DNA from 4 places in the Maritalea sp. genome. Region 1 is predicted to be linked to each of the others. Evidence: predicted binding sites of a transcription regulator. Region 1 holds the regulator's gene; each other region holds the start of a gene.
What was found. The regulator LexA, encoded in region 1, represses DNA repair genes until DNA is damaged. The targets are predictions, from matches to a motif close to TGTTCNNNNTGTGTTCNG.

Region 1 (7,956 bases):
TAAGTGCGGGCAGGGCCTCCCTAACCGTTTCAGCGTGCTTGGTTAGACCTTTGAGCGCCGTTTCATCTTCAATTTCTTCTGCAAGCGACACCATTAAATCAAACAGGCGTGCGTCTTCACTTGCCTTAATGTAATGCGCGTTCACATTTTCCATTTTGGCAAAATCAATGCGGCTGGCGCCTTTGTTAAGCCCGCCATATGAAAACCACTCGATAAACTGCTCCGATGAGAAAATTTCCTCATCGCCATGGGCCCAACCTAGACGTGCAAAATAATTGCGAATTGTTTCAGGTAGATAGCCCATACGTCGATAGTCTTCTACGCCAAGTGCGCCATGCCGTTTTGACAGTTTTGCACCATCTGGTCCGTGAATAAGCGGCGTGTGCGCCATCGTCGGAATGTGCCAATCAAGCGCATTATAAATCGTGATTTGTCTTGCCGAATTCACCAAATGGTCGTCACCGCGCAAAATGTGAGTGACCCCCATATCGTGATCGTCAACCACAACGGCCAACAAATAGGTCGGGGAACCGTCAGAGCGCAGAATAACAAAATCATCAAGGTTTTCAGCCTTGAAATGCACGTCGCCTTGCACCTTGTCATGAACCACGATTTCGCCGCTGGTTGGTGCTTTGATCCGCACGACAAATGGTGTATTTGCTGGCGCATCGCTTTCAGGCCGATCTCGCCAACGACGATCATAGACCATTGGGCGTCCGTCTGCTTTCGCCTTCTCACGCATTTGCGTCAATTCTTCAGCGGTGGCGTAGCATTTATAGGCTTTGCCTTCCGACAGCAATTGATTGGCAATTTCGGTGTGTCGATCGATGTTTTTCGACTGGAAGATTGGCTCACCTGCATAGTCCAGCCCCAACCAATCCATGCCGGTGATGATGGCAGCAATGGCTTCGTCGGTTGAGCGATCTTTGTCGGTATCCTCAATGCGCAGCAACATTTCGCCGCCAAGAGATTTGGCCAAGGCCCAGTTGAAAAGGGCAGTGCGGGCATTGCCGATGTGCAAAAATCCGGTTGGTGACGGCGCAAACCGTGTAATCACTTTATCTGTCATGCTGAGCGTTCTCAATTATCAAATGAAGGCTGATGGCACCGCTTGTTGCTCCGAGATGGAGGCAATGCTGGCGAAATTTTGCAGCATGTGTAACATAAGCGGAATATTGCGCAAGATAGAGGCGAGCTAATGGCCGCTTTTGAAGGCGAAACGATACTTAAAAGCCATACTCAATTGTCGCCCAAGGGCGACGAACCTGTAAGGTTGCGCCCGAATGCGGCAGTAAAACAACGCAAATCGCCTGCTAATCTGCTCGCCGATGCCGTTTCTAGTGCAATTTATCATCGTCAGTTCATTGTGCTGCTGCCATTTGCGCTGATATTTGGCATTTCCATCTATAAAAATGTTCGGTTTGAACCAAACTGGATGGCGGTTTTGTTCGTTCTTTTCGTGCTGGGTATTTGCTTTATTTGGCAACGAATTCGGCAGCGAACAGGAAGGGCTTTAGCGCTGACACTTGCTGCTTGGTTTGGCTATTCCTTAATTTCGCTGAGCGCCCAATGGTTCGGCACCTTCATGATCAGCTATCCTATGGCAGTTGACCAGCTTTCGGGCGTAGTTGTTGCCCGAACGGTCATCCAAGGTAGTAAAGAACGGCTGGTGATTGACCAACTGGCTGGTGATACGCGCTTGGTGAATGTTCGGCGTTTGCGGCTGAACGTAAAAAGCGAACATTTTGACCCGGAAAATGCATTCCAGCTGGGTGATCGAATTGAATTGCGGGCGCGAATTATTCCCGTGCCCAAGCCGGTTTACGCTGATAGTTATGATGCGCAATTTCACAGTTTTTTCGCGGGAGTAGGTGGGTTTGCAAGTTCCTTGGGACCAGCCAAAATAATTGAGCCTGGTGGAAAATCTCTTTCGGCAAACATTGATGGGTTGAGGTGGTCGATTGGAAATCGGTTGGATCAATATTTGTCAGATCAGCAGTCGGGCATTGCACGAGCACTGATAATTGGTGACCAATCTGGCATTGCCAGCGAGCTTCGAGAGGAAATTGCGAATGCGGGATTGGCACATGTGCTTGCCATTTCCGGGCTTCATCTCACGTTGGTTGTGGGCAGTGTATTTATTCTGGTTCGACTGTTTATATCGCAATTGGTGCGGCATGACCGACGGATAAAACCAATGGCGGCATTGGTGGCGATTGGGGTGGCAATTGCGTATCTTTTGATTTCTGGTTCAAATTTGGCGACCCAAAGGGCTACTTTGATGTTGGTTTTGGCTTTTATGGCTATCATTGTGGGCCGCCGCGCCATCACCATGCGTAACGTTGCTCTTGCGGCGATTGTGATCATCTTGATGTTTCCGCATGAGATTTTCAAACCTGGGTTCCAGCTATCTTTTGCTGCAGTGGTCGGACTGGTCGCAGTTTACGCAGGCATTGGCCGGTCGGCCATCGTTTTTCCCTATTGGGCAAAATTGTTTGGCGGGATTGCGCTAACCAGCTTGATCGCTGGAATTGCGACAGCCCCGATTGCTGCGGTGCATTTTCAACAATTCGCGCCGCTAGGTTTGCTCGGCAACCTGATCGCAGTGCCCATTGTTGGGTTTTTTGTTTTACCGTGTGGATTGATTTCGGTGCTTTTAATGCCTCTTGGTCTTGAGGAACCATTTTTGCTGTTGATGGGCGCAGGCATCGATTTGATCGTTCAAATTGCTAAACATATTTCGGCCATAAGTGCAGATTTCACACAGACGCCAATGTTGGCAAATTGGGTTTTGCCTGCATGTTTGGTGATGCTCGGATGGTTGAGCTTTTTCCATGGAAAAATCAAATTTGCCGCACCAATTGTTTTCTCAATCTGCCTGTTTGCTTTCGGGCCAGCCAGACTTCCGTTTGCAGTTATATCTGACAGCACACAAGCGATAATTGTAAATAATGGGGCGTCGTTCAATCAGCTCGGCCGCAAATCAAACAGTTTTACAACAAGGGCTTGGTCTGAACGGTTTGGCGCCGATATGCTAAACAATGAAGCGATTGGCAATTGTGACAAACATGGCTGCAGCGCTCAGATCGACGGACTTGTCATTTCTGCAGTTAAAAACAGCGTTGGCTTACGGGAAGATTGCCCCAATGCCGACATCCTGATCGTTAGGCAACGGCGGTCCGTTAGTTGCCCGAACGCGTTAGTGATTACACAAAAAGAATTAGACCGGTTCGGCGTCGCCACATTATTTAGGAACAAAACCGGAGGTTTTGACGTGAAGTGGGCACTAGACGATGAAAACCGACCATGGCGTCCTTGAGTGCATAAAAAAACCCGAGCAACCGATGCGAAAAGCATAGCTGTCGGGTCAAGTGTTCGCAATCGGGGATGTTGGGGCCACTAGGTCCCAACGGGGTCAGTACTTGCGAAATAAACCAACCAATCGTCCTTGAACCGCTACTTGGTCAGGGCCGAAAATTCTTGTTTCATAAGCAGGGTTTGCTGCTTCTAAGGCCACGGACTGACCTTTTTTGCGCAAACGTTTCAATGTTGCTTCCTCGTCATTGACCAAAGCGACAACAATTTCACCATTGCTGGCCGTAACCTGCTTTTTGATCAGTACCGTGTCACCATCAAAAATGCCTGCATCAATCATAGAGTCGCCGCTAACCTCGAGCGCATAATGCTCGCCGCCAGCCAACATTTCAGGTGGAACCGATATGGTGTGACTTTGTTCTTGAATGGCTGCAATAGGAACACCGGCCGCAATTCGTCCCATCACAGGGATCGTAACAGGCGCGTTGGGGTTTTCATCCTGCGCAATTGTGGAGGCGGAAACAGGTTCTCTGGCGCGGCCAAGATCACCTTGAATGACACTGGGTTCGAACTTGGACTTCTTACCACCAAGAGACGGGTTCATACTGTCTGGCAAACGAATGACTTCCATCGCTCGCGCCCTGTTGGGCAGGCGACGAATAAAGCCCCGTTCCTCCAAAGCTGTAATTAAGCGGTGAATACCGGACTTGGACTTTAAGTCCAAAGCATCCTTCATCTCATCAAATGAGGGCGGTACACCACTTTCCTTCATGCGCTCATGAATGAACATAAGCAGTTCATGTTGCTTGCGGGTCAACATTTTGAAGTCCTTTACAGCCTGAAATAGAATCGGAACAAATGTTGAACAACTATAACTGTTCTTTATATGTTCTGCAAGTGGTGCAGAATTTGTATCCATTTTGGGGCGACCTAACTATGTGTTCAAATTGCAACAATTGGAGCGCATGTGCCAAACTGTCGCAGTTTTTAGTTGCAGTTGCATTTCTGCGAGCGTATTGCACGATTGTCTTTAAAACAGGTTGGTCCCGCCAGCCATAACGCCAAGGAGGTTTCATATGTTCACATTTCAAACGCTTCTGGCAAATTGTTTGCCAGTTTAACACTAGCGCAACTGATCCTTTGTCCAGCGTCCTAGCTGCTGCATTTTAGGATTCACCTTTCAACTCTCTTTGTCTGCACACGGTGTGGATGATCAACAATCAGTCGCTGTTCGTTCCTGCGCAGTTTTGCGCGGTGATTTCAGTACAAATTTATTCAAAATGAGGAGCGGCGGAGCTTTGTGGTTCTGGCCGAGCATATTCACATGAAAAAACAACACGCAATATCGGAGCAATATTTCGAACGATTAGGCCGCTTTGGTCAGGTTTTCCTGAACTATATTGAGGCACGTCAAAAACGGAAATTGGTACGTGCCTATTATCTGGGGGCTGGTGAATTAAGCCCGCATATTAGAAAAGATATAGGGCTTAGCGATGAACGAAACTATCATCAATAAACAACGTATGAAGGGGCGGTCTAATCAACACCGCCCTTTTTTATTGAGGTGAAACTTCTGTCTCTACGCCGGATAGTTTTTTGGCATTTGGCGACAGGAAAAACGCAATCACAAAAAGCACCGTCATGACGAGAACAATGGTTGGGGCAGGTGCGCTGTCGATGAAAAAAGCAAGATAAACCCCGGTAAAAGCAGACCCCACACATATGCATAATGCCCAAATTAACATCTGCTCAATTCGACGGGTGATGAGATAAGCAATAGCCCCCGGTGCGACCAAAAGTGCAATGGCGAGGATGATGCCGACCGCTTTAAGCGCGGCCACAACGCTGAGTGAAATAATCGCTAAAAGGCCGTAGTGCAGCCATTTAACCGGCAGTCCGATGGCACTAGCATGTTGAGGGTCGAATATGTATAGCAACAAATCTCGCCATCTGAACGCGATCAAAATGGCGATGAGCGCGGAGATAATACCTGTTTCAAACAGGTCATAAACGCTGATGCCAAGCATGTCGCCAAACAAGATGTGATCAAGATGGATGTCTGTTTCAATTTTTGTGTAAAGCACAATGCCAAGGCCGAACATGCCCGAAAACACGACCCCCATTACCGTATCTTCTTTAACGCGCGCGTTTTCGGTTATGTAGCCCGTCGAAATTGCGCAGGTCATGCCAGCGGCAAACGCGCCAATCGCAAGCGGGATGTTTAAAATATAGGCAAGTACTATGCCCGGAAGAACTGCATGTGAAATGGCATCGCCCATCAAGGACCAACCCTTTAGCACCAAAAAGCAAGATAAAAGCGCGGCGGGAATAGACACCAAAATCGAGATGATGAACGCATTGCGCATGAATTCAAATTGGAACGGCATTAATGCCAGTTCGAAGAATTCGCTCATTGGCTTGCCTCCGGCTGTGCCATTCGGCGTTTGCGTTGGGCAAGAATGCCGTGCTTTGGCGCAAATACAAATGCCGTTAGAAACGCGAGCGTTTGCAGCACAACAATAATGCCGCCGGTTGCCCCGTCTAAAAAGTAACTTATGTAAGCCCCGACCAAGGCACTCATGGTGCCGATAAAGACGCTAACGGCGATCAAGCGGGGGAATCTATCCGTTAAAAGATAGGCTGTTGCGCCGGGTGTGACGACCATTGCGATAACGAGAAACGCCCCAACAGTTTGCAACGCAGCGACCGTGCAGGCGCTCAAAAGCGTGAAAAACAAGATTTTCAAAGCAGTGGGGTTGATGCCGATGGAGCGTGCATGTTCCTCGTCAAAAAATGTCACCATTAAGTCTTTCCATTTCAACAATAAAATGGAGAGTGAAATCACTGAGATGATGACCAATTGCACCATATCTGAAGGCGTGACAGCAAGAATATTGCCTAGCACGATGGTTTGAATATTCACCGATGTGGGAAATATCGACACCATAAATAATCCCAGCCCAAAGAACGATGTAAAGATAAGGCCGATAATCGCATCTTCTCGCAACTTGGTGCGTTGGTTGAGAAACAACATCGCCCCAGAGGCCAAAGCACCAGAAAAGAACGCCCCAACGGAAAATGGCAGGCCGAGCATGTAGGCTCCAGCAACACCGGGAACAATTGAATGGGAGAGCGCGTCGCCGATCAGCGACCACCCTTTGAGCATCAAATAAGCAGACAGAAACGCGCATACGGCGCCCACCAGCGCGCTAACCCAAATGGCGTTGCGCATATAGCTATAGGTGAGGGGTTCGAGCAGCAGATCAATCATCTTTTCGGCTCTTCGAACGTCGATGTTTCATCTTGTTCTGCTCGCCATACATCACGAGAGGGCGTTCGTCGTCGGTGATGACAGCGATTTGCCTTGCATCTTCATCGTCGTGCAAATCGGTGCCACCAAACACGAAATGACGCAGTACGCCGCCAAATGCTTTTTCCAGATTATCTTGGGTGAAGACATCTGCTGTTTTGCCATAAGCAAGGACAGTACCTTTTACCAAAATGGTGCGGTCGCAGAACTCGGGCACTGATCCCAAATTATGGGTGGATACGAGGATGACTTTGCCTTCGTCGCGCAACGCCCGTAATAGCGCAATAATGGTGTCTTCGGTTTTGACATCAACCCCAGTGAACGGTTCGTCCAATAGAATGACTTCGCCTTCTTGTGCCAAAGCGCGGGCAAGAAAAACGCGCTTCTTCTGTCCGCCGGAAAGTTCGCCAATTTGCCGATGCCGAAACTCTTCCATGTTCACACGGGCCAATGCCTGATTGACCATTTCATGGTCGTGCTTTTTCGGGCGGCGCAAAAAGCCCATATGTCCATAACGCCCCATCATCACCACGTCTTCGACCAAAACTGGGAAGTTCCAATCGACATCTTCGGTTTGGGGCACATAGGCAACCAGATTTTCTTTTAAAACGTCGCGGACGGAGCGTCCTAAAATTTGTACGTCGCCAGTGGAAATTGGCGCAAAGCCCATAATGGATTTGAATAAGGTGGATTTACCACTGCCATTAATGCCCACCAGCGCTGCTATCGTGCCTCTTGGCAACTGAAACGTAGCGTCGCGCAAGGCGGTGTGCCCATTGCGATACGTCACGGTAACATTGGACACATTGATGCCCTGTTGGGAGTTATTCTCAACTATAGTGTCATGCAAATCGTTCATTGTGACAGCCCATCGGCAATGGTTTGAGATGTAACCCGCAATAAATCAAGGAATGTCGGCACGGCCCCGTTCTCATCAGTCAACGAGTCCACATACAAAATACCAGCATATTGAGCATCAGTTTCGCGGGCAACCTGTTCCGCCGGTGAAGATGAAATGGTGCTTTCGCTAAATATCGCTTTGATGTTGTTGGAACGAATTTGGTCAATCACATTTCGTACTTGCTGCGGTGTGCCTTGCTGATCTGCGTTGATTGGCCAAAGATACAATTCTTTAAGGCCGAAATCTCTGGCCAAATAACTAAATGCCCCTTCGCTCGTCACCAACCAACGCTGGTCTTCTGGAATTTGTGAAATTGCCGCTCGAATAGGGTCTACTGTGGCCGTAATTTCAGTTTTGTAACGCTCAGCGTTTGCAAGATAAGTTTGTGCATTTTCAGGGTCATGCGTTGCAAATGCCTTTGCAATATTAT
Region 2 (7,956 bases), on a different contig from region 1:
AGCGCAAACTCAGCGTTCATGCTTAGGTCGCCTGCACCGCCGGTTAACAGTAGTTTCTGCGACGCATCTCCACCCGGTTCGGACAGATCAAAATCAAAACGCGCCGGTCGATTGGCGGAAAAAATATTTTCAATTGAAGAATGCAATTTTGGTAATGGCAAAATGGACCAAAGTGCTGCAACATCCGCATCAGGCTGCAAATCAGCACGCAACTTACCCCGCACCAATTGAGGGGCTTGGACAGTTCCTTGCAGCTGCCCGCTTCCATCGAGGCGAATATCGGCAATATTGCCAATTCGAAGCAGCTCAACCTCTACCCCGTCTTTTGTCCAAGCCGTTTCGAGCAATACATCTTTTGCAAGCTGCCCCCCAAGCCCCAAACTATTGGCGCTCATCTCAAATGTGCCTGCGGGGAAACTACTTAAAGATTTGTTCGCACGGTTTGGATCGGGCAGCAAACCAAGCAATTGTTCAGTTGCCTTTTGATCAAATGCACCGATTTGAGCAGTAACGCTCAAACGTCTTATCTCTTCCTCACGCCAGTCTATACGGCCCTGCACGGCAAACCCGTCCAGATTAAATTCCAAGTTTTCAAAAGTTGCACCTGAAGATGAAAAGTCCACGTCACCAACCAAGCTCGCCTTGGCACCGAAAAGCGGATTGCTTTCCCCAAATGCACGCCACGATCGGGCCAATGCATCCAAGCGATCAGTATCAAGCGACATCTTACCGTCAAATGCGGCAAACCCCTGCGCATCGATCAACTTGCCAGCAAGGTTCAGTGCGCTATCACCGGGTAGCTTGGCGCTAAAGTTCTCAATCTGCCAATCCGCACCATCTGTCGTGGCGTCAAGAAGCACATTCCTCAGCGCAATCGAGCGCAATCCCAACTCTGTAATATCAACCGATATGGTCCCGGCAACATTACCCAGTGCCGGTGGGGCGGGCAATTGAGTAATCAACGACACCAGCGCATAGGGGTCATCTTCCCCCACATTCAACGCATCATCCGGTAGCAAATTGACCACGCCGCCCGAAACAACCGCATCAAATTGACGGTCGGCCCCAAGTCGCAAATCAACAGCACCTGTCAACCGGGTTCCAGCACGGTTTTCATCCGGCAGCAATGAGTATTCAGTCAATTTAAAACGCTCTGGCTCAAGCTGAACTTTTGCTTCCAAAATTGCGTCACCGCGCACTTCGTTTTCAGCCAAATTTTGTGGCGCAATGCGAAGGGTGAGGTCTCCATCATAAAACGGCGACAAAGCAGCGGTGGTCAAAAGCCCTTCACTAGAAAGCGAAAAACTCTTATCAGCCGGGGTCAAAAACGAACTTATGCGGATATCACCACGCACGTTTACATCCGAAGTATTGACCCGCAAGGCAAACTCTCGTTCGTCTAGGCGACCGTTTCCATTAAAGGCAAATGGCCCCCTTAGGGCCGTCACACTCAGATTTCCATGAATGTCGTCAACACGCCAATGTTCGTCGGATCGCATGTCGCTCAGTAAAAAACTGCCATTGTTGATCTGCGCATCCTGGATCGCAACATTGTCACGTCCACCATTTTGCGCCAGCGAGAACGGCATTTCAAAGCCGCCATCTTCCGCGACTGTTAAGTGAAATGTGGGCGTGTGCAGCACCAGTTTTTGCACTTCATAAAAATCACGCAAAAACTGCATGAGCGCCAAATCGGCGGCAACAAGTTCAATTTCTGCAATAGGAGAATCTTCGGGGCCAACAACAACCTTGGACATACGCATTTGCGGTTGAGGCAACAACGTGAAGTATAAGTCGCCATTTATCGCAACAGGTGTCCCCAACGCTTGAGAAGCGATTTCTTGCATGCGGTCGCGATAAGGCGACCAATCATAAAGCCGCGGCACAACAAATGCTGCCGCGAGCAGCAGAATAACAACAACACCAACAACAATATAAAGCCGATTTAACAACGAGCTAACCGCAGCATTTCAAAGTTCATTTAAAATTCCAAAACTCACTTAAAACACTATGCGTTTGTAAGCCGCTCGTCACCATAAATTGTCGCAAGAATGGGCAATTCACATGTGAAATCACCGCTTTAGGCTATTTCCTCTTGCACAACTGCGTCAAACAGGCCTATCACAAACTAACGATCAAGTGCGGTTTTAGGGGGATCGCGCGCAAAAATGGCAAAAAATGCACGCCTCATTTATCGTGTTGTTTATCGCTGGGTGCACCCTCACCTCGCGTCATTTAGATCTGCCCAACAGCCAAAAATGTGGCTTCTATCTATTGGCGCAGGTGTTGCCGGTGGCGCTGTCGCGATTCTCTTTCGATCCCTAATCGGTTGGCTGCAATTTCTCTGGTTGGGCACCACTTCAGAACGCTTTTTGGATAAGTTAGCGTCACTGCCTTGGTGGTTCACTTTTGGCGGCCCCCTCGTTGGTGGATGCCTTGTTGGCCTAATTTTGTTTTTTCGCCGAAAATCGCGACATGGTGGCGTCGCGGACGTCATCGAAGCCCGCGCACATGACGGGAAAAAGCTTTCCCTCAAAGAAGCATTGGTTGGCACTGCGATATCGGCAATAACACTGGGATTTGGCGGCAGCGCAGGCCGTGAGGGTCCAGTTGTTTATTTCGCCGCCTCCGTTTCAAAAGCATTATTTCGATATTTCGAACTGCCCCCTTCCGCCCGTAGGATTATGCTGGGTTGCGGTGTCGCAGCAGCGATTTCAGCCAGTTTTAACGCGCCAATCGCTGGTGTTTTGTTCGCCCATGAAGTCATTCTTGGCCACTTCGCGATGTCCGCATTTGTGCCCGTTGTCATCGCATCCGTTATTGCTTCCACCATGTCTCGTGGCTGGTTTGGCGACAATCCTGCATTTTTGGTGCCTGATTTTCAAATAACGTCCTATTGGGAAATTCCGGCTTTCGCCCTGTTGGGTGTTACCTGTGCAATCGTTGCTATTTGCTTCCAAACCTCACTTATCGGTAGTGACTGGGTGGCGCGGCATTTCAAAATCAAAGACTATTTCCGCCCAGTCATCGGTGGCGCGGCGGTCGGGTTCATCGCGCTGTTCTTCCCGCAAATTCTGGGCGTTGGATATGAAGCAACCGACGGGGCATTGACCAACCATTGGTCCTTACAAACCATGCTGGCGCTCATCATCGCGAAAACCGCAGCAACGGCGATCACGCTCGCGTCGCGAATGGGCGGCGGGATATTTTCCCCGGCCCTGTATTTGGGGGCGATGACCGGCGGCGCATTTGGATTAATGGCGGCCGCCTTGTTCCCACAAATGGCCTCATCCGAGGCACTCTACGCCATCATTGGCATGGGAGCTGTCGCCGCTGCAGTGCTTGGCGCACCAATATCCACTACCGTTATGATTTTTGAACTTACCGGCGGTTTTGCATTCTCAATTGCTTTGCTGTTTGCAGTGTCTATTTCCACCGGCATCAGCCAAGCCGTTATGGGCCGGTCATTCTTCTACTGGCAACTTTACACCCGTGGCATCATGCTGGAAGAAGGCCCACACCGGCATTTTGTGAAGTATTTCCGGGTGCGCGATTTCATGACGCCATTTGATAAGGAGGGGGAGGAAGAACCCTTCGACATCCTTTCCGGTAAGCCTTGGCTAAAATCCAAGGACACGCTGGAAAACGCCCTTCGTGCATTCGACGCCACCCACAAATCACGACTTCCAGTGATGGAAGGAACCGGCAAACGCATGCGCCAAGTCGGATGGGTCACACATGTCGACGCGCTTTCAAGCTTCAACAAAGCTCTAGTCGAACAAAGCCGCGAAGAGCATCTGTAGGACTATTTTTGAATTGATATTTAAATCTTGGCCAATTGGGGGAACTCATTGCAAAGGTTTCGTGCGCGAGCGCGCATTGAAGCTGCATCATCTTTGAGGGCCGATTGGGTTTTGCCTTTCGCTATATCAACGCCAATCTCATCATTGCAATTCAACCGCACAAACGCGTCGAGTGCCCATACGCGCAATAGAGTTTTGCTGCTTGCTTCACAAGATTTAATAAACCCACGCACATTTTGCGTTTGCGCATCGTCAATATCTAAGAACTGAATTGACTGTAGCAGGTGAAGCTTTGCCTCCCATCCCGTAAGCAGCGCTGAATTTGACAACAGGCTATCGACTACGTCAGATGGCACCGGCTTTGACTGTTCAAGCGCAGTTTTCACCAACCAAGTTGCACTGGCTTGGAGCCTTGTGTCTGGATGTGAAAAATACGTCGCGACTTGATGCCATTCAGCACCAGAAATTCCATTTTTTACCGCAAGCTTTAATTCATCAACATGCTTGCCATCAAAAGACAAAATTACATCAACTATCGACATCACCCGCTCCTTGCTATGTTGAACATGCACAAAAAAACGCCCAGGTCCAAGACCCGGGCGTTTAAAACTCAATTCAACTTTGATGCTACATCTTGCCGATAGAGAAGAACAATGTCTCGCCGGAATGGTCATCCACACCGTCATTGTCCGTCATCGCAAAACCTTCGCCAGACGCATCAATTGCAAAGCCTTCGATTTTATCTTGAACGTATCCGTTCAGCGATTTCAAGTCGGGCAAGAAGTCACGAACCTCTTCCTTAGCTACGACCGGCAACTCTGAACCAAGAGCCGCTGGAACCATATCTGCAAGTTTTACGCGATATAGCTTTTTGATCTTTGCATTTTCAGCAATTTGGTTGTCACGCTCAACGATATAGACATAGTCACCATGCGCGGTAATTTCTGATAGGCCAACCCAGCCTTTTTCGCCAGTTTCAAGTTGGTAGCGCAAAGCGCCCCATTCTTTGGTTGATGGCTTGTAAGAAACCAATTTCACTTGGCCTTTGGGGTCATCTTTCCACTCACGTTGGATCGCGATCCACAAAACCGTGTCGTCACCTTCGCCAACAACCGTGATACCTTCTGATCCAAAACGCTTCTCAACAGCCAACAATTCAGCAGGGAACGGGATTTCGGCTTTGATTTCGCCCTTGGCATTCACATTGTAAATGGCATGTGGGATCAAACGATCTGTCCGGCCTTCTGAAGCAAGCCAGAAGCCGCCCTTGCCGTCCAAAGCAATGCCTTCAAGGTCAAGCTTTTGGGCAGGCGCACCGTCACGGGTTACACCAATACGTTTGGTGATTTTTGCAGGTTTTGACGTCGCATCAATTTCGTAAATTGAAGGCTGCGCACGCAAGAAACTATCGTTGACGGCATAAAGTTTGCCAGCCACATCAGCATCAGCAACCAGACCCGACAGCGCTACCCAACCGATTGGCCGATGCTCATCCGCCATGTCCGACATGATTTGTGGATAGGCCGCTGGTGCATCCTGCAATTCATAAATCATGACGTGGGAGCGAACACCACCATCTTCAATCAAATCGACTTCGTTTGCTGAAACGAAAAGATTGCGAGAAGGAATAGTCAACGCGCCTTCTGGTCCAATACCAGATGGCAAAAGTTGAACGAACTCAGGCGCCGCACCTGTGTCTTTGTAAACACCAACCATTGAAGCACGTTCCAAAAGAACGAAGAAATACATGTCGTCGCCGAATTTCCCTGTTGCCAAACCCTCAGGTTCAACACCTTTATTGCCGGAGCGTTTTTCTGGGTAATGACCAGCTCGAGCGGCCAAAACTTCCAAAGAAGTATTGGATTCAAAAGCAACAGAGCCATCTTTATTGTAGATGGTGAAGCTACGCGATCCGCCTTTATAGTCACCTTCATTGGCGCCAACAAAACGATTATCATCCAACCATTTCACCGCATCTGGCTCGCGCAAACGCGCAGCTTGAGCACCATCGAATGTAAAAGCACGTTCTTCATCAATGTCGATATATTCAAGATCTACAGAACCGGCAGAGAAATGATTTTTAACTTCACCCGTTTTGCCATCAATGATCGCGTAGTGGTTGTTTTCCTGCATGGAAACAACGATTTCATTTTGCGAATTGAAGTCAACAAACTCAGCTTCAGGATCGGTCCCACCAATCTCAGCAAGGCCCGTAAGATCAACAACCTTCATGCTATCGCAGTTAGCCATGCCACTTTCGATATCAAAGATTGTCACCATGCCAGCTGGCAATTGAGGAAGTTCGCCGTCATTTAGGTCTTCGTCACGCTCATTTTCAATCGCAACCGCGACCAGTGAGCCATCTTTTGAAACCGCAACACTGTCCGGCTGACCACCAAGATCGCAACTCGCAACAACGGTTTTGCTTGCGATGTCGATAATTGCCAAATTGCCTGACGGCGCGACATAGCTCTCAGATGTATTGACACCAACAAATGCTATACCTGCAGCAATAGAAACGGAAGTTGGTTCACCTCCAAGTGCCATAAAACCAGCAGGTTTTGGCGCTTTGGGATCAGCTATGTCGACAAATCCAAGTCCGCCCAAAGGGCTGTCGGAATAAACCAAGGTCATGCCGTCTTCTGTCGCGGCAATAATTTCAGACGAAGATTCACTTTTGGCGTCCATGTCAGCTGGAATGTTGCTGGCAACTGGAAAACTTGCGATTCGGTTGAAATGTGGGGCAGCAGCAGCACTAAGGGCTGTAAAACTAACAGCGCTAAATGCAATTGCACCCAAAATGTGAGCGGATTTCATGTTAAGCGGTTCCTGAGTTGTGGGTTAAACCGCGACTTCGATTAGTCGCCCATTACAACAGCGATATGACAATTCGGCATGCACCTCCGCATATACAAATATATGCAGGTGGCATATAAAGAACAAAACAAGATTCGAGCGCACGTAATGATTGCAAGACTATGAGTCCAAGACCTGGCAAAGCACCGAGCTCACAACCTGGCCCCATTACGTCCCAATTTGGCGGCGGTGCGCCCCGGTATCTTGAAGGCCTAAATGCCGAGCAACAAGACGCCGTTGAATCGATTGATGGCGCCCTACTCGTTCTGGCTGGTGCAGGAACGGGTAAGACCCGCGTTCTGACCACCCGCATCGCGCACATTCTTGCAACACGCAGAGCCCGTGGCCATGAAATTCTGGCGGTGACTTTTACCAACAAAGCCGCCCGCGAGATGAAAGAACGGATTGCTAAATTTGTAGGCGGCTCCGTAGAAGGGATGCCGTGGCTTGGCACATTCCACTCAATCGGTGCGAAAATCTTAAGACGTCACGCCGAACTCGTTGGTCTGAAATCAGATTTCACCATTCTTGATACTGACGATCAAATTCGACTGCTCAAGCAATTGCTGCAAGCTGAAAATATCGACGAAAAGCGATGGCCCGCCCGCCAACTCGCTCATATGATCGACGGCTGGAAGAATAAAGGACTGCAACCCAAGCAGTTGGACATGTCAGATGCCGGTGCTTTTGCTGATGGCAAAGGTGCGAAACTATATGCTGCCTATCAAGCACGGCTGAAAACGCTGAACGCTGCGGATTTCGGCGATCTGCTTCTGGAATGTATCCGCGTTTTAAAAGACAATCCCGGCGTCCTCCAAGAATACCACAAGCGTTTCAAATATATGCTGGTGGACGAGTATCAAGATACAAACGTTGCCCAATATTTGTGGCTTCGGTTGCTTGCGCAAGGCAACTCAAATGTATGTGTTGTGGGCGATGATGACCAGTCGATTTATGGCTGGCGCGGTGCCGAGGTCGATAATATTTTGCGCTTCGAAAAAGACTTCCCGGGCGCCAAAGTCATCCGACTTGAACGCAATTACCGATCCACGTCAAAAATTTTACGCGCTGCCTCTCACTTGATATCGCACAATGAAGATCGGTTGGGCAAAACATTGCAAACCGATGTCGGTGAAGAAGGTGAACCCGTTTCCGTCACGTCTGTTTGGGATTCGGAAGAAGAAGCCCGCACCATCGGCGAAGAAATTGAACAATTCCAGCGCCAAGGCCACAAGCTCAACTCAATGGCAATTTTGGTTCGGGCATCGTTTCAAATGCGCGAGTTTGAAGAGCGGTT
Region 3 (7,956 bases), on a different contig from region 1:
TTTTCAACTTTCAAAGGCCAACGACTTAAACACAAATGTCGACGAGTATTTTGAAGTTATAAAAGCCAAAACAGCAGCGCTTTTTGAAGCCGCAACTGAAGTTGGCGCAATGGCTGGCGGTGCTAACGATGCGCAACGTGAAGCGCTTAAAGCTTATGGCGCTGAACTTGGTATCGCGTTTCAATTGGTCGATGATGCTTTGGATTATGGCGGATTGTCTGGCACAATCGGCAAAAATATCGGCGATGATTTGCGTGAAGGCAAAATGACCCTACCCATTTTGCACGCCCTAAAACATGCGCCTGAGCAAGATGCTCAATTTATCCGCGAGCACCTTGGAAAAGTCGATGCCGATGAAGCGATTGTTTCGCGCGTTGCACAAATTTTGCAAACATGCGGTGCGCTTAAAGCAACGATTGATCGCGCACTTGACCACGCTGCCCGAGCGAAATCAGCTCTTGAACCGCTCGCAGGCCTTAATGGTGCAGACATTCTTATAGAAATTGCAGACTATTGTGTTGAACGGGCCAGCTAAGCGCTTAGGATTAGCTCTTCGTCCAGCACCACATGACGCCAATTGCCATTTTTAAATCGGCGCAAAACTCGCAGCGCGCGGGTATCTACCTGCACTTGTTCTTCCAGCTGTTCTAAATAATTGACATAGCCTTCGATGCTTTTGTTTTCGCCATCCGCGTTAATGCAAGCCATTGACCGGTCAGAAAACTCAGCGTCAACGATTTCGCATTTCAGCAAGAGATTTACATTTGTATGGCGCGGATCGGTTGAAACACGTTTGAATATCGCCTCAACCGCAATTCTTGGCCCTTCAAGCACCTGCAAAAAGCAGTCGTCATGATAGACCAACATGCCGCCCACATTGACGCTAGAATTGTTCTTGCGCGCAATTTGCAACAGATCTCTCATATTATCTTGATCTAGCTCTTTAACGGCCAAACTGGCGTAAATGATCTGAAATGATTGCAACATATTATCTGTTGTAAGCATTGCGCATCTCCTGTGCTGAATTTCACCTGGAGAGGATAAAGATAGATATTTGAAATTTATGAAAAAAAATGAAGTTAGAACCGGCGATTAAGTTAATTAGCTGTTTAGATTTACCTCTAGATGATTGGCGTTTGAGCAATCCAATAATGGGGGAATTGGGCGCGCAATTGCTGGGCCGCCATCAACGCTTGGCGTTCCGCGCCAAATACACCAAACACAGTCGCCCCGGACCCCGACATACGCGAAATGATGCAGCCCGAAAGTTTTGCCATTTCACGGGTGAGCTGCCCGATCTTAGGCTCCACACTGGTTGCAGGGATTTCAAGGTCATTTCTGGTGTCCTGCAACCATAACCCAAGTGCTGCACTATGCGACATTTCACTTGGCAAGTTTGGCAACGGCGCGTTGTTTTTAGACTTTAGCGCCCGAAATATTTTGGCCGTCGGCACGCCAATGCCGGGATTTGCCAGGACAAGCTGTAATTTGGGGAAAGGTTCTAGGATTTGAACTTTTTCGCCAACACCGCGCACCAAACAAGAGCGCGAAAACAGGCACATGGGGACATCAGCGCCAAGTTCCAGCGCCAAATCCGCCAATTGATCTGTTGCAATATTGGCCCCAGCCATCTTAGCCGCAATGCGCAAAGCCGCAGCGGCATCGGCGGACCCTCCCCCGATACCAGCGGCAACCGGCAACATTTTATTTAGGGTGATATCCACCCCGTCAGGTATTGTGTTTGGCCACGCGGCGCGAAAGCCGTCCAGCGCTTTAAGCACAATATTCGCGCGTTCGTCAGCCAGCGCTTTGGCAAACGGTCCAATCGTATGTAAGCGATCTACCTTGGCTTCTCGTATTGTTAGCTCATCGCATAATTGGGTAAAAACCGTTAGGCCTTCCAATTCGTGATAGCCATTTTCGCGTTGACCCACCACATGCAGCGACAAGTTGATTTTAGCTGGCGCAGGTTCGCTCCATACACTCATATGGATCTAGCCTGCATCTGCGACCGTGGTATCGTCTTGCAAGCCAGATTTGAGCTTTTCATTGAGTATTTCGATCAAATCTTCATCTGGGTCCATGTCCAAAGATTTCGCCCACTGAAAACCAGCTTCCCGCTTACGTCCAACGCGCCAATAAGCGTCGCCAAGGTGATCGTTTATTGTCGGGTCACTTGGGGTCAAACGTGTGGCGCGTTCAAGCGTTTCAACCGCATCTTCAAACCGCCCAAGCCGGAAGTAAGCCCAGCCCAAACTGTCAACAATGTACCCGTCATTTGGTCGCAAGCTGACCGCTTCTTCGATCATCGCGAGCGCTTCAGAAAGATTGATACCCTGATCAACCCAGCTATACCCCAAATAATTCAGCACCTGTGGTTGATCGGGATAAATCGTAAGAGCTTTTTTGAAATCACTTTCGGCTTTGTCCCATTCGCCTAAACGTTCAAATGCAATACCGCGCACATAGAAGAGGTGCCAATCCGTCGGAAGTTCGCCTTTAGTAATTTCTAGCGCTTGGGAATAGATTTGTTTTGCTTCCTCATAACGCTCGTCTGAGCGCAGCGTATCACCCAAGGCCAAAATCGCCGTGATGTTTGATTTGTCGTGATTGACGATATTAGTTAGCGTTTTGATCGCGCCATCAACTTCGCCTAGTTCGCGCAGATTTTCCGCAGTACGCACCAAAGCAGTTCCATGCAAATTCGATTTGCGTGGAATTTTTGCATAAATTCCATTGGCTTCCACATACCGCTCAGACTGTTCTAAAATGTCAGCTAAGGAGAAAGCGACAAAATCAGATTTGGGATGCATATAGGTCGCCAGCCGCATCAAGACGAGTGACACGTTGGATGCAGCCTCCCGCGACAAAGCCGAAGACAATCCGCGCAACAATTCTGCGGCGCCTTGTTGAACGTTTTCCGCCATTTTGCCGGGACGTTTGCCTGCTTTAATCGTTTCGGTCAGGTTCGCGATATTTTCATGGGAAAGGCCGCGTGAATTAAACCGCTCGATCACCGCTAGGGCTTCATCGAACCGGCCATTGTTCGCCAAAAAACGCGCATATGCGTCAACAATTGAAAACACGAACGGGTCGACTTTGTGTGCTTGAGCGTAAAGCAACTCAGCATTTTTCTTGTCGCCACCAACATCAGCCATCAATGCCCGTTGAAAAACCAGAAAGCCCTGAAAACCTTGTTGGGTGATATCCTCAACAGTATCAATCCCCTTTTTGGGATTACCGTCGCCAATTTGAGACCAGCCTAGAACCACATTTGATGTGATCCCGAATAAAGTGTCCTTCGACATATCAGATAGAGCGTTTTGAACCGAACGATAACGTCTTTCTTTTAGGGCGACGACGCCCAAAACAAGCCGAGCAATTTCATTATTTGGTTCAAGTTCTATGAGCCGACGGGCAATATCTTCAGCCTCTTCAACCCGACCAGACGCCAACAATGACATAAAGGCGCGGTCCAGCAAAACGATATTGTCCCAGTCTGCGCTTAACGCATCGACAAAATAGCTTGCGGCTTTGTCGGCCCGATGATCAAGAAAAGCACTACGCCCGGCCAAAAAACTTCCGGATGGAGATGGGTAATAAAGATGGAATTGATCCGCGTTGGAAACGTCTTGCGCGTTCGCGCTTTGAACGACACCGCCCAAGGCCATGGATGCGCTAAGAATTGCGGAAATCAATGTGGTTTTTATGCTCACGTATAAATGCTTTCTGTCGCGATTGAATCGGCTAGATATCTATCGGGCCTGAGATTGGCCATTTTATGGCACATGTGCAACCGTTTAACGCCAAATGTTTGTTCACAACCAAGCAACTTTTTCTCGATTGCCGCTGACAGGGGCGCTGCACCCATGATAAGACACCAATATGCATTCAAGTGGTGATGAAATTTTGCAAATGCGTGCTGCTCTTGAGTGGTACAGCGCAATGGGCGTTGACATCGCCCTTGTCGACGAACCTATTGATCGGTTTGCAGCGGCGGCTCAACCCGTAAAAGCGCCAACAAAAGCAACTCATCCCGCAAACTCTGCCAGCACCAATGCGTCTCGTCCGCCGGCTGAACAAAGTCGTTTGCAGCCCGAAACACACAATGTTGATGAAGCCAAAAAAATTGCAAACGCTGCACAAAACCTAGATGCGTTGCGCGCTGCAATGGAGCAATTTGACGGCTGCCCCCTAAAACACCGCGCCACAAATCTAGTATTTGCGGACGGTAACCCAGACGCCCAAATCATGTTGATTGGTGAAGCACCGGGGCGCGAAGAAGATATGCAAGGCACTCCGTTTGTGGGGAGTTCAGGAGAGTTGCTCGACCGTATTCTGGCCTCTATCGGCTTGGACCGAGAACAGGTTTTTATTGCCAACGCCTTGCCTTGGCGTCCGCCGGGCAATCGCAACCCAACGCCTGCTGAAACCGCTGTTTGCTTGCCGTTTTTGATCCGCCAGATTGAACTGGTTGCCCCCAAAGTGATCATTACATTGGGTGGCGCTGCATCAAAGACACTATTTGAAACAGACATGGGCATTTTGAGGCTCAGGGGCAAATGGCGTGAATTAAACGTTGGCGCGCATTCCTGCGTCGCAATGGCCACTTTGCACCCTGCCTATTTGCTGAAACAGCCGGCCCAAAAAGCCTTGGTTTGGCGTGATGTTTTAAGCCTTAAATCCAAGTTGGCTGAACTAAACTAGGTATTTTATGGTTGTTCTGTCGCATTGATTGTTCTGCCCCATTTGCGCTAGATCATTGTGACATCTCGAAAGAATGCCAATGGTCTGCTCGACGCTCATAAGGACAAGCTCATGTTCAAATCCAAAATCGATGAATCACAAGAAATGGTGAAGCTCAACTTCGCTATTCTGGCCGTTTCGGACACGCGAACACTAGAAACCGACGATTCGGGTGCGCTTTTGAAACAGATGATAAAAGATAGCGGACACCTTGTGCTCGACAGAGACATCGTCACAGACGATGAGCATTTGATCCGTCGGCGCGTGCAGTCATGGGTCGACAATGAAGAAATTGATGTGGTGATCACAACTGGTGGCACCGGCTTTTCACAACGTGATGTCACCCCCGAAGCAATTACCCCGCTATTTGATAAAGTTATGGACGGTTTTTCGGTTCTGTTTCATCAATATTCCGCTGCCCAAATCGGCACCTCGACCATTCAAAGCCGCGCAACTGGCGGACTTGCTGGCTCGACGCTGATCTTTTGCCTTCCCGGCTCTCGAGGCGCTTGTCGCGATGGCTGGCAGGGGGTGATAAATTTCCAATTGGATTCGCGGCATAAGCCATGCAATTTCTTGGAAGTTTTGCCCAAATATTCTAGTCGATAAGCTACCTGAGATAGCAATAAACCTCAGATTTCCAGCGTGAACAAGCGCGCATGTAAACCCATGCAAAATTGCTGATTGACAATTTGTTCTCATTTTGTTCTATTTGACAAGAACGATTTGTTAACTTTTGTCGCGAGGTTTCTTGTGCCCATTCACGCTAGTTTGCCGCCCCCACCGGACAGTTTTGCCCGCATCGCCAAAAGTGCTGATCGCGATATATTAGCCAACAATATGGTATCGCCAGATCGCAATCGCGGACGCGGCGCACAAAGCAACATCTCTGGCCGCTTTGAGCCGTTTGAACGCGAGAGTTTTGACGATGGATGGCAGTCTTTAGAAAGCTTACCGGCCTTCAAAACCAATGTGCGCGACGAACGCGCGAAAACAATCATCACTAAGAATGAATCGCCTGATCTGAATTTTGATCGCTCAATTAACCCCTATCGGGGATGTGAGCATGGTTGTTCTTATTGTTTTGCACGCCAAACCCATGCCTATTTGGGGCATTCGGCGGGCATCGATTTTGAACGGGAGCTTTATGCGAAGGTCAACGCGGCAGAGCGGTTGCGCGAAGAGTTAAGCCGCAAAAAATATGCACCTAAAGCAATTGCCATCGGCACCAACACCGACCCCTATCAACCCATTGAACGGGAACGCAAATTGATGCGGGAAATTTTGACGGTGCTGCTTGAGTTCAAACATCCAGTAACCATCGTCACCAAATCCGCATTGATCGTGCGCGACTTGGATTTGCTCACAGAACTGGCCAAGCTTAAATTGGTGCATGTGGCCATTTCAGTGACCACATTGGACCGCAAATTGTCGCGTGAATTGGAGCCGCGCGCTTCCACGCCGTCCAAGCGGCTTGAAGCGGTGGAGCTTTTAAGCCAGTCAGGTATTCCCACCCAAGTCATCGCCGCGCCAATGATCCCAGCGATCAACGATAGTGAATTGGAAAAAATTATTGATGCGGCAGCGGCGCAAGGCGCTGTTTCGGCTGGCATGATCATGCTTCGCTTGCCCGGCGAAGTGCGTAATATTTTCCGCGAATGGTTGCTGCGTTATTATCCTGATAAGTTACGTCATGTGCTCAATTTGGTGCGTAGTGTGCGCGGTGGAAAGGATAATGATCCAAATTATGGATCACGCATGACCGGTGTTGGACCCTATGCCTATCAAATGCAACGTCGGTTTGAGTTGGCGCTTAATCGAAATGGGCTGAAAAAACGCCTTCCTCATCTGCGTACAGATCTGTTCACCCAACCTGAGCAGCAAGATGATCAACTGAGCTTGTTCTAGTTGCTAAAACCGTGTTTTGTGACAATTTGGCGTTTCGCTTTTCGCTCAAATTGGCCTAATTTGATGCCGGTTGCCGTTAGGGTGTTGGGTTTGGATTGAGGCGCATTTTATGTTGGGCATGTCCCGTCGTGAATTCTTGTTGGGGTCAGCGGCCACGCTGGCGGCGTCTGCTGCAAGCTATGGCTGGGCACAAAGTGCTATGGCTGCCGATTTGCAGTTGCCACTCAATTATTTAAGCCATGAAATCATGCCCGGCAAAATTACCGAGCGGATGATGGGCTTTGGATCAGACGGCCCCGCGCCCGTGATCCGCTTGAAGCAAGGCGAGACAAAATCTGTCGAGGTCACCAACAATTTGCATGAAGCAAGTGTTGTTCATTGGCACGGATTTCGGCATGAGAACGCCATGGACGGCGTGCCTTACCTCACCCAAAATCCAATCGAGTTGGGCGAAACATTTCGTTATCAAATCCGCTCACCAGACGCGGGTACATTTTGGTATCACCCGCACTGCAACACGCTGGACCAGATGGCGCGTGGCATGACCGGCATGTTGATTGTTGACGAGCCAGAAGATCCCGGATTTAATCAAGACCTACCGTTGAATATCCGGGATTTCCGGTTAGGGAATGACGGACAATTTGCAGCCTTATTTAAGCCACGCAACGCAGCGCGAGGTGGCACACTGGGCACGGTTTCCACCGTCAATTGGCAAGTTCAACCCACCTATGACTTGCCTGCGGGAAGTCTTTTGCGATTGCGCCTCGCGGTTACAGATGTCACCCGAATTGGCAGATATCATGTGTCCGGCGCAGAAGCGAAGGTCATCGCGTTGGATTCCCATCCGGTGCCGCAACCATTGCCTGCCAAAGACATTCTGCTCAGCCCCGGCCAACGCGCTGACATCGCCCTTCGGATGCCAGACCATGAAGGCGAAACGGCAGAACTGGTCTTGAATACACTCGCTGGCTCGCGTCTCATGGCAACATTTCGCGCGATGGGAGCATCACTTAACCGCAACCTAGCTGAACTCAAGCCACTGCCGCGCAATCCCGTATCGGAACCCGATTTGGCCAATGCTGAAATTTTGGATTTTCTATTTGGCTGGTCACCGGACGGTGACGAGCCGATCCAAAGCATTTGCGGATCGCTTGGTTATACATTTTGGTCGATCAACCGCACTCCTTGGCTTGGTGATACCCCCGATCCACTTGCACCTCTCGCGGTCATGAAAGTGGGTAAAAGCTACATTGTGCGGCTTAAGAACAACACGCCAAACGACCACCCCATCCATTTGCATGG
Region 4 (7,956 bases), on a different contig from region 1:
CTAAGCAGCGATCCACTTTGCGTATGTTGATTTCCCAGTTTGATGATTGGGCATCGCGGTTACAAAATTTGCCACACGCCGAAGTCGCCGAGGCCATTTTGGACGAAAGCGGTTACACCCAAATGTGGCAAAACGACCGTTCAGCAGACGCGCCCGGTCGGTTGGAAAACTTAAAAGAACTCATTCGTTCCATGGAAGAGTTTGAAACATTGGGCGGTTTCCTAGAACACGTCTCATTGGTGATGGAACGCGATAGTGGCGATGGCAATGAAGATGCGGTTTCTATTATGACCTTGCACGCAGCCAAGGGCTTGGAGTTTGACACTGTATTCCTTCCCGGTTGGGAAGAAGGGCTGTTCCCTCATCAGCGTTCGCTGGATGAAAGTGGACGCACCGGACTAGAAGAAGAACGTCGCCTTGCCTATGTGGGCATTACCCGCGCCAAAAAACGTGCAAAACTGACTGTGGCGCAAAACCGACGCATTCATGGGCTTTGGCAGACCGCACTGCCCTCACGTTTTCTGGACGAACTGCCTGCAGATGCCGTTGAGGTTAAAGACACAGGGTCAAGCTATGGCGGATACAATTATGGTGGCAGAAATACAGCGTCAAAATTCGATAACCGCGACCCGTTTGATAGCGTTTATGAAACACCGGGTTGGCAACGCGCTCAAAAACAGCACAAAGACCGTGGTTATGACAAAGGCCCAACCATAGAGGGCGAAATGGTCGCCCGTTCGGGATCATCGTCCAGTTCGTCGTCATCCTCATTCAAACCGGGTGACAAAGCTTTGCACCTCAAATTCGGTGAAGGCATTATCGCTAGCGTAGACGGCAACAAGCTAACAATTGATTTTCCGTCTGTTGGGCGTAAAAAAGTACTCGAGAGTTTTATTAAGCGCGCCTGATTAGGCCTTGATTAGACCGCCAAAATATCGAAGTTGATAAGCAATATCGTCGCCAACAATAATAACTTCTTTGCCTTCAAATGAAGACACATCACCTACTGAACTATCAACATAATCCCCGTGCGGTCCTGACCATTTAAAACCGCCTAGAAAACGACCTTGCGCGTACATTTCGCTCAACGCGGCCAAAATGGTTTCGCCAGCTCGTTCTGCATCAATTAGGCCCGCCTTTAGGATTTGGCCATAATAGCACATCGACCATAAAGGCTCTCCATTACACCAAACGGCTTCCTGCCCGACAAAGTCAGTGCCACCAAAATAGCTGTCCAAATAGGACCATTCGCCATTTTCATAACGCAAGTCGTGCGAATTTGATCGGCTCGAAGCACTCGTCTTCCCACCCGAAACGTATGTTCGCGCCTTTGCTTCAACGATAAATTGTTCCAATTCCATAAAAAAGAATCCCTTATATGCAAGTGAACGAAACAAGAACAATTTAGATCTATCGACAGCATTTGTCAGCAAATAAATTGACCAAACAGCCACGATAATTCATAACCGCATTAAATTAGGAGCCTTTCGATGACCCTTGAACAAATCACCGTCCCAATGTCCAAACAAGATGCTTTCGCCCTCGCGGACGCCGTGATGGAAGAATATGGATTGGCGCTGTCAGCTTCGGCGTTTGAAAATGCTGATGGGGACTGGGTATTCGAGGCGACTTGCGACCAAAAGCCCGACGTCGAACGGTTCAACGCATTGGCCAAAAGCCTGTTGAAAGGCAAAGTCGAGTTTTCCATTCAGCCGGTGCCGGATAAAGACTGGGTTGCGCACTCGCTGGAAGGTCTGTCCGCCATCGATACGGGAGAATTTTTCGTCCATGGGAGCCACGACGAAACACCGCTCCCGACTGGTAAGATCGCAATTAAAATTGATGCAGGCCAAGCATTCGGCACTGGCCACCACGAAACAACAACGGGTTGTTTGCAGGCAATTTCAACAGTAGCGAACTCAGACACAACACCAGCTAATATATTAGACCTTGGAACGGGAAGCGGTATTCTGGCAATCGCGGCTGCCAAACGGTTTGATCAGAAAATTCTAGCGACTGATATCGACAAAAAGGCAATTGAGGTTGCCCTTGAAAACGCTAAAATCAATGATGTCGCTGACAAAATTGAAACGGCGGTTTCAACCGGCATGGACCATCCTATCTTCGTGGAAAAAGGTCCGTTTGACTTGGTGCTGGCCAATATTTTGGCAGGGCCGTTGGTTGAGTTGGCACCAGATATTGCCAAGCACACCAGCGAAGGCGCCATTGTTATTCTAGCAGGGCTTTTAACGCGGCAGGCTGATAATGTGATCCAAGCCTACGAAACAAACAAAATCGCCCTTCTCGAACGTGTCGAAAAGGGCGATTGGACAATTCTTAGATTGCAACGTGAGGCTTAAGGTAAAACCTTACATGCCACCGGTTGAACGTTGCTCGTTCAACAACCGGCGATAGCCGTTTGTTTCTACAAAGCGAGCAACTTCACGCTCAGCATGTTTGCTGCGTGAAGAAACAATTGCGTCCATTACATTGCGGAAGAAACCAGTTTTGGCCATTTTTAAAATCCTAAGAAAGTTGGGCGTTCGCACCTAAATCAAAATCCGTTCATACGATCATTGTTGATCGCATCATGTCCTTGTGTCTTCAAAAATTGAGCAACCTGACGTTCGGCTTTTAAAGTGCGAGAAGAGATCATCGCATCAACAACACTACGGAAAAATCCAGCTGACTGTGTCATTTCAAAACTCCTAATGTTTCCACAACTTGTGGGGTTGCTTTTTTGAATTTGTGAAATCAATGTAGCGTAGTAAAAAAATTTAGGTAGGACCAAACGCGCACCGCAGCCATGCGTTTTCGGAATGCCCTGCACACCATCCAAAAGGTAAAAACCGCATGTTAAACAATGACAGCACAACGCAATTGCAGCATTTCAACGACAAAACCGATCCGAGCACCGTTGCGCCTCGGCTGTCCGCCGTGCGCAAAGCAATGGCCAACGCCAATGTTGATGCCTTTCTTGTACCGCGAGATGACGCGCATCGCGGTGAAAACGTGCCTGAGGGCGACGAAAGACTAGCCTATATTGCAAGCTTCACTGGATCAGCAGGCTATGCAATTATCACCCAAGATCGTGCCGCACTTTGTGTTGATGGCAGATATACAATTCAGGCCCCCGCCCAAACAGATACTGACGCCATGGAAATCATTGAAATGAAACCGAACGCTGCGTCTGCATGGCTCATCGACGCACTGCCAGCTGGTGCAAAAGTTGGGTTTGATGGTTGGTTGCACACCCCAAACGCCATAAAAGCACTGCGCAGCGCTCTATCTAGCGCCGATATTGAACTGATCGAATGCGCCAACTTGGTCGATGAAACGTGGGCCAATCGGCCAAAGCCACCAACCAGCAAAATTTTTACGTTACCAATCGAGCAAACCGGGAAGTCGGCTACCGACAAAATCGCAGACCTCGCTAACAAAATTAAAGAACGCGGCGCAGACACCATTGTGCTGACATTGCCAGAAAGTTTTTGTTGGTTGTTCAATATTCGCGGCTCTGACATTCCTAACACGCCAGTAACCTTGGGCTTCGCCACTGTCGAGCAATCCGGCGCTGCAAAGCTCTATGTTCAGCCTGAAAAAATCACAGACCTGCTCAAAAACGAACTGGGTGACGCCATTTCTCTTCATCCGATCAAAAAGCTTGAGGCAGATTTGGCGGCGCTCAGCAAGGGAAAAACAATCTGGCTCGATGGCAATACATGTCCGTCGAAACTGGCAAACATTGTTTTGGACGCAGACGGCAAGCTGATTAAAGATCCGGACCCCGTCTTGCGCACAAAGTCTCTCAAAAATGCAGTTGAAATCAATGGAATGAAATCTGCTCAACGCCTTGATTCTGCGGCCATGGCCAAATTCCTATCTTGGTTTGATGAAGAAGCGCCAAAAGGCGAGTTGACCGAAATCGAAATCGTCAAACACCTTGAACAAATTCGACGCCAAGCCAATTCATTCGTCGACATCAGTTTTGAGACCATTTCTGGCTCGGGTGCGAACGGCGCGATGTGCCATTATCGGGTAACCGAAAACTCGGATAGACGTTTGGTCCCAGGTGAACTGATGCTGGTTGATAGCGGCGGTCAATATCTTGACGGCACAACAGACATCACCCGCACCATGGCCACTGGCCCTGCAACGCCTGAACAAAAACGGGACTTCACGCTTGTCTTGAAAGGCATGATTGCCCTTAGTCTTGCTCAATTCCCAAAAGGCACGACTGGCGTTCAACTAGACGTTTTGGCCCGGCAATTTCTTTGGGCACAAGGACTAGACTATGACCATGGAACTGGCCATGGCGTGGGTGCCTTTTTGGGCGTGCATGAAGGGCCATGTGGCGTTTCCAAAAAGAATACTTCGCCGCTCGAACTTGGCAACATTATTTCAAATGAGCCAGGCTACTATATTGAAGGCGGATATGGCATTCGCATTGAGAACTTGCTCGTTGTGATCGAAAGCCCACATAGCACCGAGAAAACGCCCTTCTATACATTTGAAACCATCACCTTTACGCCAATCGACACGCGCTTGATCGATAAATCTTTGATGACGAACAACGAGATTTCTTGGCTCAATGATTATCATGAAAAGTGCAATGAGATGGCATCGTCACAATTAGACGATAAGTCAAAAGCTTGGTTGGCTGACGCAACTAAAGCAATTTAAAGTTTAGTGAGCGCGGCATTTGAATAAGGACATCAAGCGAATGTCGCGCCCGGTTTTTGAAATTCTTTCTGCCTTTGGCAAACTTGGCCTCACCTCATTTGGCGGCCCAGTGGCGCATATGGGTTTTTTCCATGCCGAGTTTGTGCAAAAGCGCAAATGGCTCACACAAGCAGAATATGCGGACCTTGTTGGCCTGTGCCAATTCCTGCCCGGTCCATCCAGTTCACAAGTCGGCTTCGCCCTTGGCTTACAACGCGGCGGTATTTTGGGCGGCATAGTAGCGTTTGTTGCTTTCACGTTTCCGTCTGCAGCCCTTTTGGTTCTGTTTGCGCTTTACGCGGATACGCTAACAGGAATTTTCGGTCTGGGCATGATCCACGGCCTAAAAATTGTCGCAACTGCTGTGGTGGCGCAAGCCGTTCTTGGCATGGCAAAGTCCCTGTGCAACACGAAAACCACAGCAACAATTGCTGTTGCAGCGCTTGCCTTTGTTACTTTAGTGACCGGCCCACTAGGTCAAGTCGGGGCCATTGTGCTTGGCGCACTTGTTGGGGCATTAGTGATCAAATCGAACGAAGAGAAAACCAACTCAACTCCCGATCCAATCAATATCGCGAAGCCAGCAGCACAAGTAGCATTCGCAGCATTTGTCGTGCTGTTGCTTGGTTTACCCGTGCTCGCCCAAACCGTCCAGAGCAATGGAATTGCACTGTTCGATAGTTTCTATCGGGCTGGCGCACTGGTATTTGGTGGCGGGCATGTCGTTCTTCCACTACTTGAAACCGAGATTGTGGGCAACGGGCTTGTGAGCAAAGACACATTCCTTGCTGGCTATGGGATGACCCAAGCCATGCCCGGCCCGATATTTAGTTTCGCGGCCTTTTTGGGGGCAGCAAGCGCGCCGATGCCCATGGCATTTGGCAATGCGATTGTTGCAACGATTGCCATCTTCCTGCCCGGCTTTTTGCTGGTCTACGCCATCATGCCCTATTGGCATCAACTCCGTTCAGCAAATAAAGCGCGCTCCGTGTTAACTGGGGCCAACGCAGCGGTTGTGGGGTTGCTGGCCGGTGCATTTTACGCGCCGATTTGGCAAAGCAGCATTCTATCGGCTGCTGATTTCGCCCTTGGCGCAGCAGCATTTTTGTTGCTCACCGTTTGGAAAACACCACCATGGATTGTGGTGCTGCTCGGCGCACTTGTCGGCAGCCTGTTGGGCCTTGTTTAAATTGCCCCCAGCATTGCTCGAAATGTGGCGGCGCTAACAACGCCGACCACAACCACCCCGAGCAACGGCAATCGTGTCGCCGCCAGCATGGTCACAATCGCTGCCGATGTTTCTGCAATGCCCGTGGCCAAAACTGTCGGCGCGATTACAGACATCAAAACAGCAACCGGCACAGCTTCAAGCGCCGCACGTGTGCGTCCACGCAAATCAACAAAGCGCACCAACACCAAACCAGCGATCCGGGTCAGATATGTAGCGATGCCCATACCAATGATGGCGAGCAGTACAGCCGGGTCGACTTGAAAAAACGACTGCATCTTACTCTCCCTCGACCTGTGGGTCAGCAAGAAACGCAGCAACCACGACACCTGCCACAGCGCCAGCGGCGATGTACCAAGCGCCCGGAACATATGCTTTGCAGGCAATCGCGCTCAGTCCACTTGCCGCCAATATCATCCCGGTTTTGTTGCCTTGCCAGAAGCCCATAATCAAACCGATAAATATTGCCGGAAAGGCAAAGTCCAAGCCCCATTTGGCCGGATCAAGATCAGCCAGCATAGTACCAAGGCTCGCGCCCACCCCGGTTGTCACCACCCAATTGACGTAAAACGGCAATGCAAGCCCCATCATAAAGGCGAAGCTTGTGCCCTCTTTGCGTGCTCGGTGTTCGGACAAAGCCCACACCTCGTCGGCAAGAAAACCAAATGCAATAAGCTGCTTTCCAAATCCCATTTGTCGGGTTTTGCTGCCAAGCGATGCGCTCATCAAAATATGCCGGATATTGACCAATAAGGCGCTGATGGTAATCGCGATCCAAGGCACTGGGGTCGCCCAGAAATCAATGGCGACAAACTGTGATCCGCCAGCGAACACCACACCGCTCATCAACATGGTTTCAAACGGGGTCAGACCTTTTTGAGCCGCAAGCGCACCAAACACCAATGCTATGGGAAAGGCGGCGATGACCAACGGCGCAATGGCGCGTATACCCTCGTTGAAATCACTGCGCGGTAATCGTGCGGCTTCTGAGTTACTCATAAATTCTCCCCTATAGAACGTTATCTATAGCAACTTATTTGAAAATCAATTGGACGATATTGCACAACAATTGGCGCTATTGGGCGTGCATATCTTTAAATGCACCGGGGGTGGTGCCAATGCGGCGTTTGAACTGCCGATTGAGGTGCGATTGGTCGAAAAACCCACAATCAATAGCAACATTCATCGGGTTTTGACCTTGATGCAGCATTTTGCGTGCGCCACGAATACGAATATCGGTGAGATAACTATGTGGGGTTTGGTTCATGTGTTTTCTGAAAACCCGCACAAAGTATGCCCTGCTCATGCCAGCAATGTTCGCCAACATTTCCAAATTGATGTCGTCACCAAAATGAGCGTGCATATATTCACAAACATGCTCTATCGCTTTTGGCTCTCGCTTTTGTAAAACACCAGTGGACCAGCTACCGTAATGATCAATAAGCGCACCAAACGAGCAAAAAATGGCTTCGTCCTTTTCCAACTGGTCCGGGCTCGTTTCAAGCACATTATGGGTTTGAATTAATGCCTGAGCGATACGGGCATCCTCAAGCATCAGGTCGCGAAAGAACAAAGAACCAGTCTGGCGTTTCCCCGGCAAGCCTGCAGCGATTTCATCCATCAGTTTTACGGATGGGTAAAACATACGGTAGCTATAGCCCATCTCCATCGGGCGACCATCATGCACATCTTCAGGATTGATCATAAAGACAGAACCGGGTCCGCCCACGGATTCTGAACCCTTTAGCTTGTGACGCTGATAGCCTGAAACAACCGCACCAATCACAAACGTTTCGTGGGTGTGGGGCGAAAACTCATGCCGCAGAAATGTCGCCTTTAGACACTCCAAACTGTCATAGGTTTCCTCACGCCAGAACTTGGCGCGCTCACCACTTTCTAGCTCCATGCAAACTGCATCTTTTTGGGAAATCATCTCCATAGGCATAAAGACTAAACCAGGATTGCAAATTCGTCTTGGACAAAATTGCACACATCAGAAAGGCTAG

Region 2: a site for LexA is predicted at 6,744-6,761, ahead of ACSHWX_RS06480 (ATP-dependent helicase). Genes of this name have one in related genera too.
Region 3: a site for LexA is predicted at 5,440-5,457, ahead of ACSHWX_RS00860 (PA0069 family radical SAM protein). Genes of this name have one in related genera too.
Region 4: a site for LexA is predicted at 1,385-1,402, ahead of ACSHWX_RS06475 (DUF5680 domain-containing protein). Genes of this name have one in related genera too.

What each region holds. Positions count from the first base shown of each region.
Region 1 covers NZ_JBPOEU010000009.1:49,617-57,572, forward strand. Annotated here, with positions in the region: gene gltX (glutamate--tRNA ligase) at 1-1,069, opposite strand, end outside; gene ACSHWX_RS06945 (ComEC/Rec2 family competence protein) at 1,199-3,319, shown strand; gene lexA (transcriptional repressor LexA) at 3,416-4,135, opposite strand; gene ACSHWX_RS06955 (hypothetical protein) at 4,640-4,831, shown strand; gene ACSHWX_RS06960 (metal ABC transporter permease) at 4,872-5,729, opposite strand; gene ACSHWX_RS06965 (metal ABC transporter permease) at 5,726-6,586, opposite strand; gene ACSHWX_RS06970 (manganese/iron ABC transporter ATP-binding protein) at 6,579-7,484, opposite strand; gene ACSHWX_RS06975 (metal ABC transporter substrate-binding protein) at 7,481-7,956, opposite strand, start outside.
Region 2 covers NZ_JBPOEU010000008.1:108,139-116,094, reverse strand. Annotated here, with positions in the region: gene ACSHWX_RS06500 (AsmA family protein) at 1-1,952, opposite strand, end outside; gene ACSHWX_RS06495 (chloride channel protein) at 2,169-3,803, shown strand; gene ACSHWX_RS06490 (hypothetical protein) at 3,824-4,345, opposite strand; gene ACSHWX_RS06485 (esterase-like activity of phytase family protein) at 4,431-6,620, opposite strand; gene ACSHWX_RS06480 (ATP-dependent helicase) at 6,782-7,956, shown strand, end outside.
Region 3 covers NZ_JBPOEU010000001.1:165,429-173,384, forward strand. Annotated here, with positions in the region: gene ACSHWX_RS00830 (polyprenyl synthetase family protein) at 1-535, shown strand, start outside; gene ACSHWX_RS00835 (BLUF domain-containing protein) at 532-1,005, opposite strand; gene ACSHWX_RS00840 (4-(cytidine 5'-diphospho)-2-C-methyl-D-erythritol kinase) at 1,122-1,988, opposite strand; gene ACSHWX_RS00845 (tetratricopeptide repeat protein) at 1,995-3,716, opposite strand; gene ACSHWX_RS00850 (uracil-DNA glycosylase) at 3,886-4,707, shown strand; gene moaB (molybdenum cofactor biosynthesis protein B) at 4,819-5,355, shown strand; gene ACSHWX_RS00860 (PA0069 family radical SAM protein) at 5,500-6,654, shown strand; gene ACSHWX_RS00865 (multicopper oxidase family protein) at 6,764-7,956, shown strand, end outside.
Region 4 covers NZ_JBPOEU010000008.1:99,929-107,884, reverse strand. Annotated here, with positions in the region: gene ACSHWX_RS06480 (ATP-dependent helicase) at 1-908, shown strand, start outside; gene ACSHWX_RS06475 (DUF5680 domain-containing protein) at 909-1,361, opposite strand; gene ACSHWX_RS06470 (50S ribosomal protein L11 methyltransferase) at 1,491-2,360, shown strand; gene ACSHWX_RS06465 (hypothetical protein) at 2,370-2,516, opposite strand; gene ACSHWX_RS06460 (hypothetical protein) at 2,555-2,698, opposite strand; gene ACSHWX_RS06455 (aminopeptidase P family protein) at 2,854-4,683, shown strand; gene chrA (chromate efflux transporter) at 4,724-5,911, shown strand; gene ACSHWX_RS06445 (AzlD family protein) at 5,908-6,228, opposite strand; gene ACSHWX_RS06440 (AzlC family ABC transporter permease) at 6,230-6,949, opposite strand; gene ACSHWX_RS06435 (AraC family transcriptional regulator) at 7,026-7,856, opposite strand; gene ligA (NAD-dependent DNA ligase LigA) at 7,953-7,956, opposite strand, start outside.